Regions from separate parts of the Pantoea sp. E956-1 genome, predicted to be linked through region 1. Evidence: predicted binding sites of a transcription regulator. Region 1 holds the regulator's gene; each other region holds the start of a gene.
What was found. Region 1 encodes PurR, which represses purine synthesis genes. Its sites were predicted from a motif close to CANGCAAACGTTTGCNTG; they were not measured.
Positions count from the first base shown of each region.

Region 2: a site for PurR is predicted at 1,386-1,403, ahead of AC0T7J_RS17390 (NCS2 family permease). Genes of this name have one in related genera too.
Region 3: a site for PurR is predicted at 934-951, ahead of pyrC (dihydroorotase). Genes of this name have one in related genera too.
Region 4: a site for PurR is predicted at 1,179-1,196, ahead of guaD (guanine deaminase). Genes of this name have one in related genera too.

Region 1 is NZ_CEUYZP010000001.1:158,688-160,892, reverse strand. Features, by position in the region: gene cydH (cytochrome bd-I oxidase subunit CydH) at 28-117, opposite strand; gene purR (HTH-type transcriptional repressor PurR) at 399-1,424, shown strand; gene punR (DNA-binding transcriptional activator PunR) at 1,421-2,205, opposite strand, start outside.
Region 2 is NZ_CEUYZP010000007.1:159,465-161,669, reverse strand. Features, by position in the region: gene AC0T7J_RS17390 (NCS2 family permease) at 3-1,316, opposite strand; gene yieH (6-phosphogluconate phosphatase) at 1,469-2,128, shown strand; gene AC0T7J_RS17380 (GlxA family transcriptional regulator) at 2,140-2,205, shown strand, end outside.
Region 3 is NZ_CEUYZP010000002.1:467,025-469,229, reverse strand. Features, by position in the region: gene grxB (glutaredoxin 2) at 1-204, shown strand, start outside; gene AC0T7J_RS09725 (lipoprotein) at 319-882, shown strand; gene pyrC (dihydroorotase) at 1,016-2,059, shown strand; gene dinI (DNA damage-inducible protein I) at 2,122-2,205, shown strand, end outside.
Region 4 is NZ_CEUYZP010000001.1:376,601-378,805, reverse strand. Features, by position in the region: gene AC0T7J_RS01850 (YnfA family protein) at 1-197, shown strand, start outside; gene ydfG (bifunctional NADP-dependent 3-hydroxy acid dehydrogenase/3-hydroxypropionate dehydrogenase YdfG) at 229-975, opposite strand; gene guaD (guanine deaminase) at 1,377-2,205, shown strand, end outside.

The sequences.
Region 1 (2,205 bases):
GAGCCGGGATATGCCCGGCTTTTTTTATTAGTGCAAAATGGCGGTAAAACTAAAAGCCACAATCATCAGCAGACAGCCCGTGGTGGTCATTAATGCCAGTTTAAGATCGGTACTCATTGCTTGCTCCTTAGACACACAATTAGTGGGGATATCGCATTTTCCCACAGGGCCCGGTAAAAATCTCGTTTTATCCGTTCAGCCTTGTTAGAATCCCGCCTTTGTTGCGCAACGCGCGCAACCCTGATTCCGTTTGCGCACGTTTTCAGGCGTTTTTATTCCGCCAGCGGCCTGTTTACTGGCCAGGAAAGCTGCTTTTTTACGGAAAAAACCCTGAGCAGACGCAAACGTTTAACACTACGCTTATCATAGAGTTAGATAAGCACTGGAGTCCGATTTTCATGGCAACAATTAAAGATGTGGCAAAACGCGCTGGCGTCTCGACAACCACCGTTTCGCACGTCATCAATAAAACCCGCTTTGTGGCTGAAGAGACGCGCAACGCGGTCTGGCAGGCGATTAAGGAACTGCACTACTCGCCAAGCGCCGTAGCGCGCAGCCTGAAAGTGAACCACACCAAGACGCTGGGCCTGCTTGCCACCTCCAGCGAAGCGCCCTATTTCGCTGAAATTATCGAAGCGGTCGAAAATCATTGTTTCGATAAAGGCTATACGCTGATTCTGGGTAATGCGCATAACGATCTGCAAAAACAGCGCGCCTATCTCAGCATGATGGCGCAGAAACGCGTCGATGGGCTGCTGGTGATGTGCTCTGAATACCCGGACGACCTGCTGCAGATGCTGGAAGAGAACCGCAATATTCCGATGGTGGTGATGGACTGGGGCGAGTCGCGCGCTGACTTCACCGATACGGTACTGGATAATGCTTTCCAGGGCGGCTATCTGGCAGGACGCTATCTGATTGAACGCGGACACCGGGATATTGGTGCAATCCCCGGACAGATGGAGCGTAACACCGGTGGCGGACGTCATGCCGGTTTCCTGAAAGCGATGGAAGAAGCGGGTATTCAGCCGCGCGCCGAGTGGATTGTGCAGGGTGACTTTGAGCCGGAGTCGGGCTATCAGGCGATGCAGCAGATCCTGTCGCAGAAGCAGCGTCCGACGGCAGTATTCTGTGGAGGAGACATCATGGCGATGGGCGCGATTTGCGCTGCCGATGAAATGGGTTTGCGCGTCCCGCAGGATATTTCGGTGATCGGCTATGACAATGTGCGCAACGCCCGCTATTTCGCACCGGCACTGACCACCGTGCATCAGCCTAAAGCCCAGCTGGGTGAGAAAGCACTGGAAATGCTGCTGGACCGCATTACCAGTAAACGCGAAGTGTCACAAACGATTGAGGTCCATCCCACGCTGATTGAGCGCCGTTCCGTGGCAGATGGCCCGTTCCGCGACTATCGCCGTTAATGCTCGCTTAACCACTCCTGATTAAGTGTTTGCGCATCACCCAGATAGCTGAGCAACCAGCCTGTCGCCGGTGATGCGCGATCCTCTGCCCAGCTGACGCAGCACGGGCTGTCCGGAAACGCCACCGGCAGCGTCAGTTCAACCAGCTCGCCACTGTCGAGCAGTGGCCTGGCCAGATGACCCGGCACCATCGCCACACACAATCCCGCCTGCACGCACTCGAGCCCGGTTTGCCATTCCGGCACCACCAGCCTGCGCTGGTTATCCAGCGTCCATGTCATACGACGCGGCAGCGCGCGTGACGTATCTTCCAGCACCAGCGACGGCCAGCTACGCAGCGTATCGTCATCTATCTGGCTCGCCTGCGTCAGTGGATGATGGGGAGCGACAACGCAGCGCCAGTTAAGCGTGCCCATATCCCGAAAAGCAAAACGTCCACCCACCGGTATCGCCTGAGTGGCACCAATCGCCACTTCGACCCGGCCATCGGCCAGCGCATCCCAGACACCGTTAAAGACTTCATAGCTGATGATCAGCTCCATATCGGGAAAGTGGCGATAGAAATCTTTGACCAGTTGCCGGGTGCGCTGAGGTTTGGCTATACGGTCAACGGCAATGCTTAGCTGGCCGCGCCAGCCGTTAGCCAGCTGCTGACACTGTCGCCGGGTGGCAAGCATTTTTTTGATGACGCTGCGCCCTTCCCGGACAAAATGTTCACCCGCCGGGGTCAGAACCACTTCGCGATGCTGACGTTCAAACAGCGGTACCGCCAGCCAGTTTT
Region 2 (2,205 bases), on a different contig from region 1:
GCTTAGTGCACGTCTACAAAGACAATCTTCAGCACAAACAGCAGAGCAACAATCACTACGCAGGGGCTGATTTCACGCCAGCGGCCAGTACCCAGCTTCATGACGCAGTAAGCGATGAATCCCAGCGCAATACCTTCGGTGATGGAAAAACTGAAGGGCATCATGGCAGCGGTCACAAACGCCGGAACGGCTTCGGTCAAATCATCCCAGCGTACGCGCGACAGGCTGGCAGTCATTAATACCCCAACGTAAATCAGCGCGCCCGCAGCGGCGTAGGATGGCACCATCGCGGCCAGCGGTGACAGGAAGGTCACCAGCAGGAACAGCAGGCCGGTCACCACGGCCATCAGGCCAGTACGACCACCAATCGCCACGCCCGAGGTGCTTTCGATATAGGCGGTCACGGATGAGGTGCCCGCCAGCGCACCACTCACTGAACTGATGCTGTCGACATAGAGCGCCTGCTGCATGCGCGGGAAAGTGCCGGTTTCATCGGTCAGTCCCGCTTTGTCGGTGACGCCGATCAGCGTGCCGGAGGAGTCGAACAGATTAACCAGCATAAAGGAGAAGATCACGCCCGCCATGCCGATGTTGAAGGCGCCTTTGATATCCACCTGGCCGACCACAGAAGTAATGGAAGGCGGCGCAGAAAACAGGCCGACAAACTTCACGTCACCCAGCATCCAGCCGATAGCGGTGGTAACCACCATCGAGATCAGCACTGCCGCGTGGATATTGCGTGATGCCAGAATAGCGATGATAAAGAAGCCCAGCGCGCCCAGCAATACGCTGTGCGAGGTCAGGTTCCCCACGGCCACCAGGGTATCGGGATTCGGCACGATAATACCGGCATTCTTCAGCCCCATCATGGCGATAAACAGGCCGATACCGGCGGTAATGCCGACGCGCAGGCTCAGCGGGATATTGGCAATCATCCAGTAGCGAACCCGCAGCAGCGTCAGGATCAGCAGGCCGACCGCACCCCAGAAGATCGCGCCCATACCCACCTGCCACGAATAGCCCATCGCGCCAACCACCACAAAGGCGAAAAAGGCGTTCAGCCCCATTGCGGGCGCCAGCGCCACCGGCAGATTGGCAAACAGTCCCATCAGAATACTGCCAAAGGCGGCAATCAGACAGGTGGTCACAAACACCGCCTGGGTATCCATGCCGGCGACGCCGAGGATCTGCGGATTGACGAAGACGATGTAGACCATCGTCAGAAAGGTGGTGATACCCGCGATCACTTCGGTGCGCACCGTGGTGCCATGTTCCTGCAGCCTGAAGATGCGCTGCAAAACGCCTTGCTTGCTCATGCCATCCATCCAGAAGAAAAAATCATCGGCGCGTATCCTGGCGATTTTACCGGGGCAATACAATGATTTTTCGCAACCGATTGCCAGTCTCGCAATCTGTGCTGAGTGCGGTAGAGTGTGGAGCACACCCCTGAATCGAAGGATAGAGTCTGATGTCAGTAGAATGCGTCTTTTTTGATTGCGATGGCACGCTGGTGGACAGTGAGTTGCTCTGTACCCAGGCCTACGTCAACACCTTTGCCCGTTACGGCCTGGAACTGTCGCTGCAGCAGATGTTTGAGAAGTATAAGGGCGTCAAACTCTACGACATTATTCGTGACGTCGGCGATGCGCATCAGGTGACGCTACCGATGGAAGAGGTGGAGACCGCCTATCGCGCAGAGGTCGCGCGGCTGTTTGATCAGCAACTGCAGCCCATCCCAGGCGCGAAAGCGCTGGTTGAGCAGATAAAGGTGCCGATGTGCGTGGTTTCAAACGGGACGGTAAAAAAGATGCAGCACTCGCTGGGCTTAACCGGCATGCTGCCGCTGTTTGCGGAGCACCTCTACAGCGGCTATGACATTCTGCACTGGAAGCCCGATCCGGAACTGATGTACCACGCGGCGGAACAGATGCAGGTGCCGATTGAGCGCTGCATTCTGGTGGATGACTCCGAAGCGGGCGCCCGCGCCGGTATCGCCGCCGGCATTCCGGTCTACTACTACTGCGCCGACCCGCACAACCCTGAACTGGATCACCCGCTGGTGACGCGCTTCGATGATATGGCGCAACTGCCTGCGCTGTGGCGCGCCCGTGGCTGGGATCTGGTGTAGCCCGGGCCAGCATGACACACACCGTCTGGTTTTTAACCCTGCCCAGCGTGATGGCGCTGGATCTCACCGGCCCGGCC
Region 3 (2,205 bases), on a different contig from region 1:
GATGATCTGCGCAAGCTTGACAAACTAATCGTCCAGCCCAATGCGGTGAATGGCGAGCTGTCCGAAGATGATTTTAATCTCTTCCCGCTGCTGCGCTCTCTGACGCTGGTGGCTGGTATCGACTGGCCGAGCCGGGTCGCTGACTACCGCGATAACATGGCCAAACAGACCCAGGTGAATCTGCTCTCCTCCGTCGCTCACTGACCTCTCCCGATGAGAGACGCTGAGGCGTTTCTCATCTCTTTCCTGATGACACCCGCCACGCATTCAGGCAGGCTATGGCCTGTTTATTGGCTCTGATATTCAGGATAAAGATTGATGAAAAAGGCTTTTTTCGGGCTGACTGCCCTGTTGATCGCGCTGCTGGTGAGCGGCTGTAATCAACTGACGCAATACACCATCAGCGAACAGGAAGTAAACCAGGCGCTGCAGAAGCACAATAACTATGAGAAAGATATTGGCGTTTCCGGGCTGGTTAATGCGCACATCGTCCTGAACAACCTGACCAGTCAGATTGGCCGTGAAGAGCCAGGTAAAGTGACGCTCTCTGGCAACGCCAAAATCAACGTAACGTCACTGTTTGGTCCGCAACAGGCCGATATGCAACTGAAGATGCGTGCTCAGCCGGTCTATGACCAGCAGCAGGGTGCAATCTATCTGCGCGATCTGGAAATTGTTGATGCGCAGGTCGCTCCGGAAAAAATGGCCTCCATTATGAAAACGCTGACGCCTTACCTGAATCAGTCGCTGAAAAACTACTTTGATCAAAAGCCCGCTTACGTGCTCAGCGCTGACCGCAGTAAAGGCGAATCGCTGGCGAAGAAATTTGCCAAAGGACTGGAAGTGAAACCTGGCGAACTGGTTATTCCCTTTACGCAGTAACGCCGTTATCCGCGCCCCTGGCGCGGATTTTCTTTATCAGCATAAAAAGCAGGTGCAAACGGTTGCCTGAATCCTTATGCTTATACCCCGGCCAAAACACGCCTTTTGTTTCCCTTCTGCCGGAGCTTCACTGATGACAGCACAACCTCAGCAACTTACCCTGCGTCGCCCTGACGACTGGCATATTCATCTGCGCGACGATGAGATGCTTAACACGGTCCTGCCCTATACCAGCGCGGTGAATGGTCGTGCCATTGTGATGCCTAACCTGGTGCCGCCGGTGACCAGCGTGGCAGCGGGTGAAGCGTACCGCGATCGTATCCTGGCGGCGCTGCCCGCCGATCACGCCTTTACGCCGTTGATGACCTGCTATCTGACCGACTCGCTTGATCCTGATGAGCTTGAGCGCGGTTTCACCTCGGGTCTGTTTACCGCGGCTAAGCTCTATCCGGCGCACGCCACGACGAACTCCAGCCATGGCGTTACCGATATCGCCTCGATTGCCCGCGTGCTGGAGCGGATGCAGAAGCTCGGTATGCCGCTGCTGATCCACGGCGAAGTCACCGATGCGCATGTCGACATTTTTGATCGCGAAGCCCGGTTTATCGAAACGGTCATGATGCCGCTGCGCAGCCAGTTTCCGGCACTGAAAGTAGTGATGGAGCACATTACCACTCAGGACGCCGCGGAATATGTTGCCGCCGCCGATGAGACGCTGGGCGCGACCATTACCCCGCAGCATTTGATGTTTAACCGCAACCACATGCTGGTGGGCGGGATTCGTCCTCACCTCTACTGCCTGCCGATTCTTAAGCGCAACGTGCATCAGGAGGCGTTGCGCAAATTAGTGGCGAGTGGTCATCCGCGCGTCTTCCTCGGCACTGACACAGCACCGCATCTGCGTCATCTCAAAGAGGCCAGTTGCGGCTGCGCAGGCGTATTTAATGCGCCAGCGTCATTACCCGCTTACGCCACCGTTTTTGAAGAGCTGAACGCGCTGGAACATTTTGAAGCGTTCTGTTCAGAGAATGGCCCACGTTTTTACGGCCTGCCGCTGAATGAAGGGACGATTACCCTGGTGCGTGAGCCCTGGCAGGTGCCCGAGTCCATCGCGCTCGGCAGCCACTCACTGGTGCCGTTCCTGGCGGGTGAAACGCTGAACTGGCGCATCGCATAATTTTCCTTGCCTCCGGCCTGCTGATACTGTAAATATATACAGTATCTTAAACGGAGGCTGTTATGCGCGTTGAAATTACCGTATCAAATACCCGACCTCTTCCTGCTGGCGCGATAGAAGCGTTAAGCGATGAATTATCGCGCCGC
Region 4 (2,205 bases), 220 kb from region 1:
TGTTTGTCTGGCTGCTGACGCTGCATCCCGCAGCCAGCGGACGGGTTTATGCCGCCTACGGTGGCGTCTATGTGCTTACCGCGCTGCTCTGGTTGCGGGTGGTGGATGGCGTGAAGTTGAGTGCGTGGGACTGGAGCGGGGCACTGATCGCGTTCAGCGGCATGCTAATCATCGTCATGGGCTGGGGACGCGGGTAACGCCAGCCGTGAGGGCTGGCGCTGCAGGGATTTAAGGTTTATGCACTTTCAGCCCCGCCAGGGTCTGGCTGACCGGCATCATCTCAAGGCTATTGATGTTGACATGCTTAGGCAGTGTGGCCACCCAGTATACGGCTTCTGTCACATCTTCCGGCGTTAGGGCGGTCGCGCCTTCATAGACCTGACCTGCTTTGTCATCATCGCCCTTAAAGCGTACGTTGGAAAACTCGGTTCCGCCGACCAGACCGGGTTCAATGTCGGTCACGCGCAGCGCGGTGCCGTGTAAATCGGTGCGCAGATTCAGACTGAACTGGCGCACAAAAGCTTTGGTGGCACCATAGACGTTGCCGCCGGCATACGGCCAGCTACCGGCAATCGATCCGATGTTAATGATATGACCCACATCACGCTCCACCATCTGAGGCAGCAGGGCGCGGGTCATATAGACCAGCCCTTTGGTATTGGTGTCGATCATGTTTTCCCAGTCGTCAACATTGGCCTTGTGCGCAGGCTCGACGCCCAGCGCCAGACCAGCGTTGTTAACCAGCACGTCGATATTGCGCCATTCCGCCGGCAACTGCGCTACAGCCTCTTCAATGGCGGCACGGTTACGTACATCGAGTTGTACCGTATAGACATTCTCGCCCAGCTCTTCCTTCAACGCTTTTAAACGTTCGGACCGTCGTCCAGTGGCAATCACTTTGTGACCATTCTCAATAAAGCGGCGGGTGATGCTTTGACCAAAACCGGCGGTTGCACCGGTGACAAAAATAATCATCTCACTGTTCCTTATGCCATTTTCAGAGTCGATGGCTTCACCATAGCATTTCATTTCCGCTTCTGCGCGTGGAAAAGCGGCCAGACCTGTAAACGGATTTTAAAGGGAATCCGTCTGCGCCTTTTCGGAGCGGATTGCACCGTTAAAGGGCAGGCTGGCGGCTAACCCGCCATACTCAAAATGAGCAGGGTGCGCAATATTGAGTAGCAACCGTTTGCATTTGCTCCGCAAACGGTTGCTAAGCAAGCTGAGGCCATTTTTGTTGCGCAAACTCCTTTTTTTGACTTATTCAACTGATATTTAAGGAATTTGTCCTATTTCAATTCTGGCACGCAGGTTGCAAAGAATTATTCAGATAACCCTCTGCAGATATAAAATCGCGCTTTCAGAAAGGACTACCCATGCTTTCAGCAACCGACACGGCGATACGCGCCAGCTTCTTTGACTTTACCGGCGTGGTGGATCGTCCCGACGACCTGGCCGGCCAGGCCCGCTATCTTGAGGATGCGGTGCTGCTGCTGCGTGATGGATGCGTAGTGGGGCTGGATAGCTGGGAGAATAGCGAGGCGATACTGGCGGGACATCCGGTCATCGACCTGCGCGGCAAACTGATCGTGCCGGGCTTTGTCGATACCCACATTCACTATCCGCAGACAGAGATGATTGGCGCTTTTGGCGAGCAGTTGCTGGAGTGGCTTAATCACTACACGTTCCCGGTTGAGGCGCAGTATCACTGTCCCGACCATGCTGCGCGCATGTCCGCTTTTTTCCTGCATCAGCTGCTTTCCAACGGCACCACCAGCGCGCTGGTGTTTGGCACCGTCCATCCGCAATCGGTGGAGGCGCTGTTCAGCGCCGCCGAAGCGCTGAACATGCGGCTGATTGCCGGGAAAGTGATGATGGATCGCAATGCGCCCGACAACCTGACCGAAACGCCGGAACAGAGCTACCAGCAGACGCGGGCGCTGATTGAGCGCTGGCACCAGCGTGGACGGCTGAGCTACGCGCTGACGCCGCGCTTCGCGCCGACCTCATCACCACAGCTGCTGGAAAAAGTGCAGCAGCTGCGTCAGGAGTTCCCGGATACCTGGCTGCATACCCATCTCAGCGAAAACCCGCAGGAGGTCGCCTGGGTCAAAGAACTGTTCCCGGAGCGTGAAGGCTATCTGGATGTTTATCATCATCACCAACTGACTGGCCGGCGCAGCGTCTTTGCTCACTGTCTGCATC